2 regions of the Methylobacterium currus genome follow, and region 2 is predicted to be linked to the other one. Evidence: riboswitches for the same ligand, from Rfam matches in the RefSeq annotation. Region 2 holds a riboswitch; the other holds the start of a gene.
The links. A riboswitch is a leader RNA that binds a small molecule or an ion and turns the genes downstream of it on or off. The one in region 2 is predicted to bind ZMP and ZTP.
Positions count from the first base shown of each region.

Region 1 (4,403 bases), on a different contig from region 2:
GCGCTGCCGGTCCCGGGCCCGGTCGTCGGCATGGCGCTGCTCCTCGGGGTGCTGGCCCTGCGCGACCGGCGCCCCGGCGGGCTGCCGGCGCCGCTGACCGACGGCACGCTGGAGCGGACCGGCAAGGGGCTGCTCGCCCACCTGTCGCTGCTGTTCGTGCCGGCGGGCGCCGGGGTGATCGGCCGGCTCGACGTGCTGGCCGCCCACGGCCTCGCGCTCGCCGTCGCGCTGGTGGTCTCGACGGCGCTGGCGCTCGTCGCCACGGTCACCACCTTCTCGTATGTCGCGCGGCGGACCGGGCGATGACGGGCGAGTTCGCCCTCTGGGTCTTCCTGTCGCGCACGCCGCTCCTGTGGCTCACCGTGACGCTCACCGCCTACGTCATCGCCGACCGGATCTCCGCCGCCACCGGGCGCCATCCGCTGGCGAACCCCGTGCTGCACGCGATCTGGATGGTCGGCCTGGTGCTGGTCGTCACCCGCACGCCCTACGCGGTCTATTTCGAGGGCGCGCAATTCGTGCACTTCCTGCTCGGCCCCGCCACGGTGGCGCTGGCGATCCCGCTCTACGAGCACCGCAAGACCGTGACCCGGGTGCTGGTGCCGATGCTGGCCGCCCTGGCGGTCGGCTCCACGGTCGCCCTCGTCACCGGCATCGGCACCGCGAAGCTCCTCGGCGTGCCGGATCCGATCCTGATCGCGCTGGCGCCGAAATCCGTGACCGCCAGCGTCGCCATGGGCATCACCTCGGCGCTCGGCGGCGACCCGACGCTGACCGCCGTGCTGGTGATCCTCACCGGCATCCTCGGCGCGATCATGGTCACGCCGCTCCTCGACCGTCTCGGGATAAGGGATTACCGCGCCCGCGGCTTCGCGGCGGGCTTGGCCGCCCACGGCATCGGCACCGCCCGCGCCTTTCAGGTCAGCGAGGTCGCCGGCACCTTCGCTGGCATCGCCATGGGTCTCAACGCCTTCCTGACCGCCGTGCTGGTGCCGCTGGCGCTGTCGGTGCTGCGTTAGGCCTCCGTCGCCGCCCGCAAGGCCCCGACGAGGTGGAGCGAGCCGGTCACCAGGAGCCAGCCGCCCCGCAGTGCGGCGAGGTCCGCCGCACGGGTGAGGCCTGCATCCGGGGCGGCCACCGCCTCGGCCTCCATCCCCTCGGCCGCGGCGAGCGCCCGGAGCGCCGCGGCGGCGTGCCCGCGCCGCTCCGGCATCTCGGTCGCGACCACGCTCGCCCCGTGCCGGGCCAGGGCCGCGAGGAACCCCGCCGCGTCCTTGTCGCCCGCCAGAGCCACGAGGGCGGTGCAGGGACCCGGGAGGTCGGGCGCGCGCGCGAGGTCGCGCAGGACCGCCGCGAGGTTGAACGGCACATGGGCTCCGTCGAGCACCACCGGCACCGCACCGGTGGCGGTCCGCATCCGCCGGCGCTCGAGCCGCCCGGGCAGGCGAGCGCTCGCGCGGGCAGCGGCGTCGAGGAAGCTTGAACGCAGGGGGGTGCCGTCGCGGCCGAGCGCGCCCCGGCGGCCGAGATGGTCGAGGACGAGGCCGGCGAGGGCGGCATTCTCCTCGTCGATCGAGGCGCCGTCGGGAAGCCCCGGCCGCAGCACCGGGCACGAGAGGGCGGCGGCGCGGGCGGATGCGACCGCTCCGGCCTCGTCGTCGGGGCTGAGCGTGGTGACGAGCGCCGCACCGGGCTTGAGGATGCCGACCTTCTCGGCGGCGATGGCCGCGCGGGTGTGCCCGAGGATCTCGGTGTGCTCGAGGGCGACGTTGGTGACGACCGCGACCTCGCTCCCCACCGCGTTGGTCGAATCGAGCCGCCCGCCGAGGCCGACCTCGATCACCGCCCAGTCGAGCTCCGCCTCGCCGAAGATCGTGAGCGCGGCGGCCGTCAGCACGTCGAACCAGGTCGCGTCCCGGCCCGCCGTGCCGTCGCGGCCCGCCGCCTCGTGGGCGTCGAGCGCCCGGGCGAGCGCGAGCGCGAGGCGCGCATCCTCCACCGGCCGGCCCTGGAGGCAGACCCGCTCGGTGACCGATTCGACGTGGGGCGAGGCGTAGCGCCCGACCCGCAGGCCGGCCCGCATCAGCCCGGCCTCGATCAGCGCGCAGACCGAGCCCTTGCCCTTGGTGCCGCCGACATGGATCACCCGCAAGGACGCCTGCGGCGTGCCGAGCCGGTGCAGCAGGTCGCGCATCGGCTCGAGGCCGACCCGCATCCCGCCCCGCGGCCGCTTCTCCCAGTCGGTCAGGCGGTCGAGGCGGCCGAGGACGGTGCACAGGGGGAGAGCGTCGGAGGGTGAGGGCACGGATGAAGGCATTTTGGGCGTCGGCGTCGGCGTCATGGGTCACCCGTCGGTCGGTGCGGGGAGGGTGCCCAGGCGAGCGGCGGCGACATCCCGCGCTCCCCGGTGGTCGGACCACCTTGAACCTCGCCAGTCACGCGGGACAGCCCCCCATAAGAGACGAGGCGGAGACGGGCAACCGGCGCGCGAGGCCGTTGCGTCACCTTGTGCCGGCCCCGGCGGGCGGCTACTCACCGGGTCTCCCGTCCCCACCCGCCAGGATCGCCCGCCGCCTTGCCCGCCCGCCTCGACGCCATCGACTGGGCGATCCTCCGGGAGCTGCAGGCCGACGGCTCCATCACCAACGTGGAGCTGGCGCGGCGCGTCGGCCTGTCGGCGCCGCCCTGCCTGCGCCGGGTCCGCGCGCTGGAGGAGGCGGGCATCATCCGCGGCTACCGCGCCCTGCTGGAGCCGAAGGCGCTCGGCTACGAGGTGATGTGCTTCGCCATGGTGCAACTCGCAGCCCAAGGCCAGGCGGAGCTCGCCGCCTTCGCGGCCGAGATGCGCGACTGGCCGATGGTGCGGGAATGCTGGACCCTCTCGGGCGAGACCGACTTCCTGCTCAAATGCGTCGCGCCGAATCTCGGCGCCTTCCAGCAGCTCGTCGGGCACCTGACCGGCCTGCCCAACGTGCGCACGGTGCGCACGGCGCTCGCTCTGGACCAGATCAAGGACGAGCCGATCGCCCCCCTCGACGGGCCCGCGGCCGAGCTGTGATCACGCCGCCGCTCGCGGGGACTGGGAGCACTTTACTGTAAGAGACTGACTCTCGCGCCACTCTGCCCTAAAAGTCGGGACTGTCGGATGGGGGCTGGCGCGATCGTCGGACCGTCCGCGAGAGTTGAGCGAGGGCAGGACAGCGCGCAGCCGAAACTCCGAGTTGATATTATACCGCCGGGGCGAGGACCCTAGGGTGTATGTCCGCCGAGACTACTCGACTTCATTGCCTGAGGCGCACGACGGCAGGATGACAGAGGCCGCAGCATGACGAGGCCGGACCGCCACGATCCCACCGTGCCAACGCCGCCCCGGACCCGGAGCGCGCGCTGGAGCGAGGGCGCCGAGCCGCACCCGATCGTCGGAAGGGTGGGGACCATGCCGGACCCGGTGAGCCTGTTCGCGGTCCCGATCGGCCGGACGACGAGCCGGCCCGGCGATCCCGTGCCGGTCACTCAGACGCTCTATCGCACCTCGGACCACCGTTACGTGATCCGCACCTGTCTGCATGATGGGGCCGATCCGGCGCAGGATGCCTGCGACGTGATGATCTACGCCGACGAGGCCGCCCTGCGCGAGGCGCTGTCGGCCGGCAACGACGGCCTCGACCAGGCGCTGCTCGCCGCCGCCGGCCTCGCTCCGGACCGGGCGTGACCGCCTGACGCCATCGGCCGGACGTCGCCACAAGCCGGGAGAGGGCGGCGACCGCACATGGTCGCCGCCCTTTGCCTATCAATGATGCTGGTGCCCGCCCGCGGCCTCCGGCGCCGCGGCGCCGATGGCGCCGACGGCGAAGCGCACCGGCACCGTCCCGGCGCGGGCGAAGGTGAGGGTGCCCTCGACGGCGTCGCCGGCCTTCACCGGGCCGGTCAGGTCCATGAACATCAGGTGGTAGCCGCCGGGCTTGAGCACCACGGTCTCGCCGGGCTTGATGACGAGGCCGGCTTCCACCGGCGCCATCTTCGCCACGCCCTTGTCCATCGCCATCTGGTGCACCTCGCCCCGTCCCGCGAGCGGGATCGAGGCCGAGACCAGCCGGTCGGGCTCCTTGCCGGTATTGGTGACCTGCAGGTAGCCGCCCGCCACCTTGGCGCCCCCGGGGGTGGCGCGGATCCACGGGGCCTCGATGGTGAGGTCGCCGGCCTTGACGGAGGCCGGCGCGGCCGGCGCCGCGGCGGCGGCCGCCACGATGCGCACGCCCGGGGCCGGGGTCTTCAGGTCGCGGGCGGATTGGCCGGCGGCCGGCACCTCGCGCCAGTCGACGACGGCGCCGTCGCAATCCTGGCGCACCGGGAAGTAGACCGTGCCCCCCGGCGCGACCGCATCGGTGAGGCGGGCCTGGAAC
Region 1 is NZ_CP028843.1:3,264,947-3,269,349, reverse strand. Features, by position in the region: gene DA075_RS15320 (CidA/LrgA family protein) at 1-306, shown strand, start outside; gene DA075_RS15315 (LrgB family protein) at 303-1,019, shown strand; gene DA075_RS15310 (bifunctional folylpolyglutamate synthase/dihydrofolate synthase) at 1,016-2,305, opposite strand; ZMP/ZTP riboswitch at 2,365-2,449, opposite strand; gene DA075_RS15305 (Lrp/AsnC family transcriptional regulator) at 2,576-3,058, shown strand; gene DA075_RS15300 (hypothetical protein) at 3,326-3,712, shown strand; gene DA075_RS15295 (copper chaperone PCu(A)C domain-containing protein) at 3,791-4,403, opposite strand, start outside.
Region 1: another riboswitch for ZMP and ZTP. It lies ahead of DA075_RS15310 (bifunctional folylpolyglutamate synthase/dihydrofolate synthase); the one in region 2 lies ahead of DA075_RS31870 (LysE family translocator).

Region 2 (4,403 bases):
GCCGATCGTGTTGGTCGGCGTCAGGTCGTTGCCGACCGTGTTGATGCGCTGGCGGTCGGTGAAGGTGTAGTCGGTGTGCAGGCCGGCATAGAAGCCGGTCCAGGTGAAGACCGGCACCGGCGTGAAGACCGGCGGCGGGGCGACGCGGGCCGGCAGGTCGGCCGCGAAGGCCGCCCCGGTGAGGAGCGACGTCGCGGCGCCGGCGAGCAGGAACTTCTTGAGCACTGGAGGACGCCCCGGTTGAGCGAAAATGTGGCTGTAGGCTAGCTTGAGCGTGGCCGCGCGCCTATGACCGCCGCGCCACACCTGGCGGTTGACCGATCGGGTTTCTGAATTTTTTCCGTGCGCTGCCGCACGACGTGGCCGGCAAACCCCCGAGGAGTCATGCCTGTGCGAGACATGCCCGCGCGAGAGGGCGCCAAGGCCCTGATGATCCAGGGCACGGGCTCGGATGTCGGCAAGTCGCTGATCGTCGCCGGGCTCGCCCGCGCCTTCGCGCGGCGGGGCCTGCGGGTGCGGCCGTTCAAGCCGCAGAACATGTCGAACAATGCCGCCGTCACCGCCGATGGCGGCGAGATCGGCCGGGCCCAGGCGCTCCAGGCCCGCGCGGCGGGCGTCGCGCCGTCCGTGCACATGAACCCGGTGCTCCTGAAGCCGCAGAGCGAGACCGGCTCGCAGGTGGTGGTGCAGGGGCGGATGGTCGGCACCGCGCGGGCCCGGGAGTACCAGGCCTGGAAGCCGCGGCTGCTGGCGGCGGTCGTCGAGAGCTTCGGGCGGCTGCGCGCCGAATCCGACCTGGTGCTGGTCGAGGGCGCGGGCTCGGCCTCGGAGGTGAACCTGCGCCGGGGCGACATCGCCAATATGGGGTTTGCCCGTGCCACCGGCACGCCGGTGGTGCTCCTCGGCGACATCGACCGCGGCGGGGTGATCGCGAGCCTCGTCGGCACGAAGGCGGTGCTCGATCCCGAGGATGCCGCGATGGTGCGGGGCTTCCTCGTCAACCGTTTCCGCGGCGACCCGAACCTGTTTTCCGACGGCATGGACCTGATCGCCGCCCGCACCGGCTGGGAAGCGCTCGGGCTGATCCCGCATTTCCCGGACGCCGCGCGGCTGCCGGCGGAGGACGTGCTCGGCCTGCGCGGCGCCGAGCGGCCGGGCGGAAAGGTCGTGGCGGTGCCGGTCCTGCCGCGCATCGCCAATTTCGACGACCTCGATCCCTTGCGGGCCGAGCCCGGGGTGAGCGTGGTGCTGGTGGAGCCCGGCCGGCCGATCCCGGCCGAGGCCGGCCTCGTGCTGCTGCCGGGCTCCAAGACCACGATCCCCGACCTCGCCTTCCTGCGCCGGCAGGGCTGGGACATCGACATCCTGGCCCATCGCCGCCGCGGCGGGCGGGTGCTCGGCCTGTGCGGCGGCTACCAGATGCTCGGCACCACTCTGAGCGATCCGCAGGGCATCGAGGGGCCGCCCGGCACGGTGGCGGGCTTAGGCCTCCTCGACGTCGCGACGGTGCTCACGGCCGAGAAGCGGCTCGCCGCGGCGCGCGGCGTCAGCCTGCCGGACGGAACGCCGTTCACCGGCTACGAGATGCATGTCGGCGAAACCGACGGGCCCGACGCGGCCCGGCCGCTGCTCCGCCTCGCCTGCGGCCGCCCTGACGGCGCCGTGTCGGCCGACGGGCTCGTCTGCGGCACCTACGTGCACGGCCTGTTCGCCGACGAGGGCCAGCGTGCCCTGTGGCTGAACCGACTCGGCACCGCGCCGGGGCCGGAGGCCTACGAAGCGGTGATCGACAGCGTGCTCGACGGCCTCGCCGACCACCTCGAGGCGCATGTCGATTGCGACCGGCTGCTGGCGCTGGCGGGCGGCGGCCGGCCGTGAGCGGCGGCCCCCGCGATTTTAGCGGCGGGCCTCCGTCGCCATCCGGACGGCGAGGGCGGCCAGCACCGTTCCCATCACCCAGCGCTGCACGACGGCGAAGGACGGCCGCCGGGTCAGGAACAGCGCGATCGATCCGGCCGAGACCGCGATGAGCGCGTTGACCAGGACGCTGACGACGATCTGCACCGTGCCGAGCACGAGCGCCTGGCCCAGCACGCTCCCGGCCGCCGGATCGATGAATTGCGGCAGCAGCGACAGGTACATGACGGCGATCTTCGGATTGAGCAGGTTGGTCAGGAAGCCCATGAGGAACAGCGTGCGAGGGCTGTCCTTCGGCAGGTCCTCGACCTCGAAGGGCGAGCGGCCGCCGGGCCGGACGGCCTGCCAGGCGAGCCAGAGCAGGTAGGCCGCGCCGCCGAGGCGGACCGCGTCGTACGCATAGGGCACCGCGAGGACGAGCGCGGTGATGCCGAAGGCCGCGCAGAGCATGTAGACGACGAAGCCGAGGGCCACGCCGCCGAGCGAGATCAGGCCCGCCGTCCTGCCCTGGCAGATCGAGCGCGAGATCAGGTAGATCATGTTGGGTCCGGGCGTCAGGACCATGCCGAGCGCGATCGCCGCGAAGGCGAGGAGGTTGCTTGAGGCGGGCATCGTCGTTCCCTTGCAGGAGGATGCCCAGACGCGCGGCGACGGCCCTTCGCGCTCCCCGATGGTGCCCCATCTCAAGCGTCAGTCACGCGAGGGTGAGGGATCCTATCGCCGACGCCCTCGCCCGTCGAGACGACGTCTCGCCGGCGTACCCTTACGAAACCGTCATCTCCCGCTCAGCATCGGTTAAGCCCTTGCGGCGCGTCATGAGGGTGGCTGACGAAAGGGGAGGGCACGGGCATGGCGGTCGATCCGCGCTGGACGGCGCTCGCCCTCGGGCGTTTCGGGCTCGGCGCCCGTCCGGGCGACCTCGCCCGGGCGGAGCCGGTCGAGGAGGTCTTGCGCGGCGAGATTCAGGCGGGCGTCGTCCCCCTGCCGGGCGGGCCGAGCCTCTCCTCCGCGTCGACCCTGCTCACCGCCCTCCAGGCGGAGGATCAGAGCCGCAAGCTCGCCCGGGCCGGCAACCTGGACGCCCCGACGCCGGAAGGCCCGCCGGCGCCGCCGATCCCGGAGCGCACCTACCAGGCCGAGGTGGCGGCCCGCCTCGCCCTGGCGCAACAGGCGCCCACCGGCCTCGTCGAGCGCCTGGTCTGGTTCTGGGCCAACCACTTCACCGTCTCGGTGGTGCGGGGGGCGAACCTGCGGGTCAGCGCCGGCGCCTTCGAGCGCGAGGCGATCCGCCCGCACGTGCTCGGGCGGTTTCGCGACCTGCTGCTCGCCGCCGCCACCCATCCGGCGATGCTGATCTACCTCGACAACATCGCCTCGGTGGGCCCCAACTCGCCGGCGGGCCAGCGCCAGGGAAAGGGCCTCAACGAGAATCTCGGCCGCGAGCTCCTGGAGCTGCACACCCTCGGCAGCGAGGGCGGCTACGGCCAAGCCGACGTGACGGCGCTCGCCCGCATCCTCACCGGCTGGTCGCTGCAGCGCGACGGCCAGGCTGCGGGCCTGCCGGGTGCGACCGCCTTCCGACGCGCCGCCCACGAGCCGGGCGCGGTGACGCTGTTGGGCCGCACCTATCTCGATGTCGGGCCCGAGCAGCTGCGCATGGCTCTCGACGACCTCGCGGTGCATCCCGCGACCGCCCGCCACGTCGCCTTGCGGCTCGCCCGCCACTTCGTCGCCGACGATCCGCCCCCCGCCCTGGTGGCGCGCCTCGCCCAGACCTTCATCGACCAGGACGGCGACCTGTCGCGGGTGTCGCTGGCGCTGATCGAGGCGCCGGAGGCCTGGAACCCGGTTCAGCGCAAGATCCGCTCGCCGCAGGAATTCTTGGTCGCGGCCTTGCGCGGCCTCGCCCTCGCGCCCCATCCCGGAATGGTGATGAACGGGCTCGCCGCCCTCGGCCAGCCATTCTGGTCCGCCCCGGCCCCGAACGGCTATCCCGACGATGCCGGCGCCTGGGCCTCGCCGGAGGGGTTGCGCACGCGGCTCGACCTCGCCGCCCGGACGGGCCAGCTCGCCGCCGGCACCGACCCGGCGGCCTTTGCCGAGTCGGTGCTGGGGCCGCTCGCCACCGACGAGACCCGCACGGCGCTGCGCCGGGCCGAGAGCCGGGCGCAAGCCATCGCCCTCGTCCTGATGGCCCCCGAGTTCCAGCGACGGTGATCCCCATGACGGAATCGTGCGATGTCCACCCGAGCCGCCGGGCGATCCTCGGCACCGCCGGCGCTTTGTTCGCCTGGGGCGCCATCCCCCGCACCGCTTACGCCGCGCCGGGCGCCCGCGACGCCCGCCTCGTGGTGGTGATCCTGCGGGGCGCCCTCGACGGCCTCTCGGCGGTGGCGCCCCTGGGCGACCCGGCCTATGCCGCTCTACGTCCCGGCATCGCGCTCACCCGCGACGGGCCGGCGGCGGCTCTGCCCCTCGACGGCTTC
Region 2 is NZ_CP028844.1:373,569-377,971, reverse strand. Features, by position in the region: gene DA075_RS31880 (outer membrane protein) at 1-225, opposite strand, end outside; gene DA075_RS31875 (cobyric acid synthase) at 430-1,878, shown strand; gene DA075_RS31870 (LysE family translocator) at 1,897-2,529, opposite strand; ZMP/ZTP riboswitch at 2,545-2,625, opposite strand; gene DA075_RS31865 (DUF1800 domain-containing protein) at 2,767-4,134, shown strand; gene DA075_RS31860 (DUF1501 domain-containing protein) at 4,140-4,403, shown strand, end outside.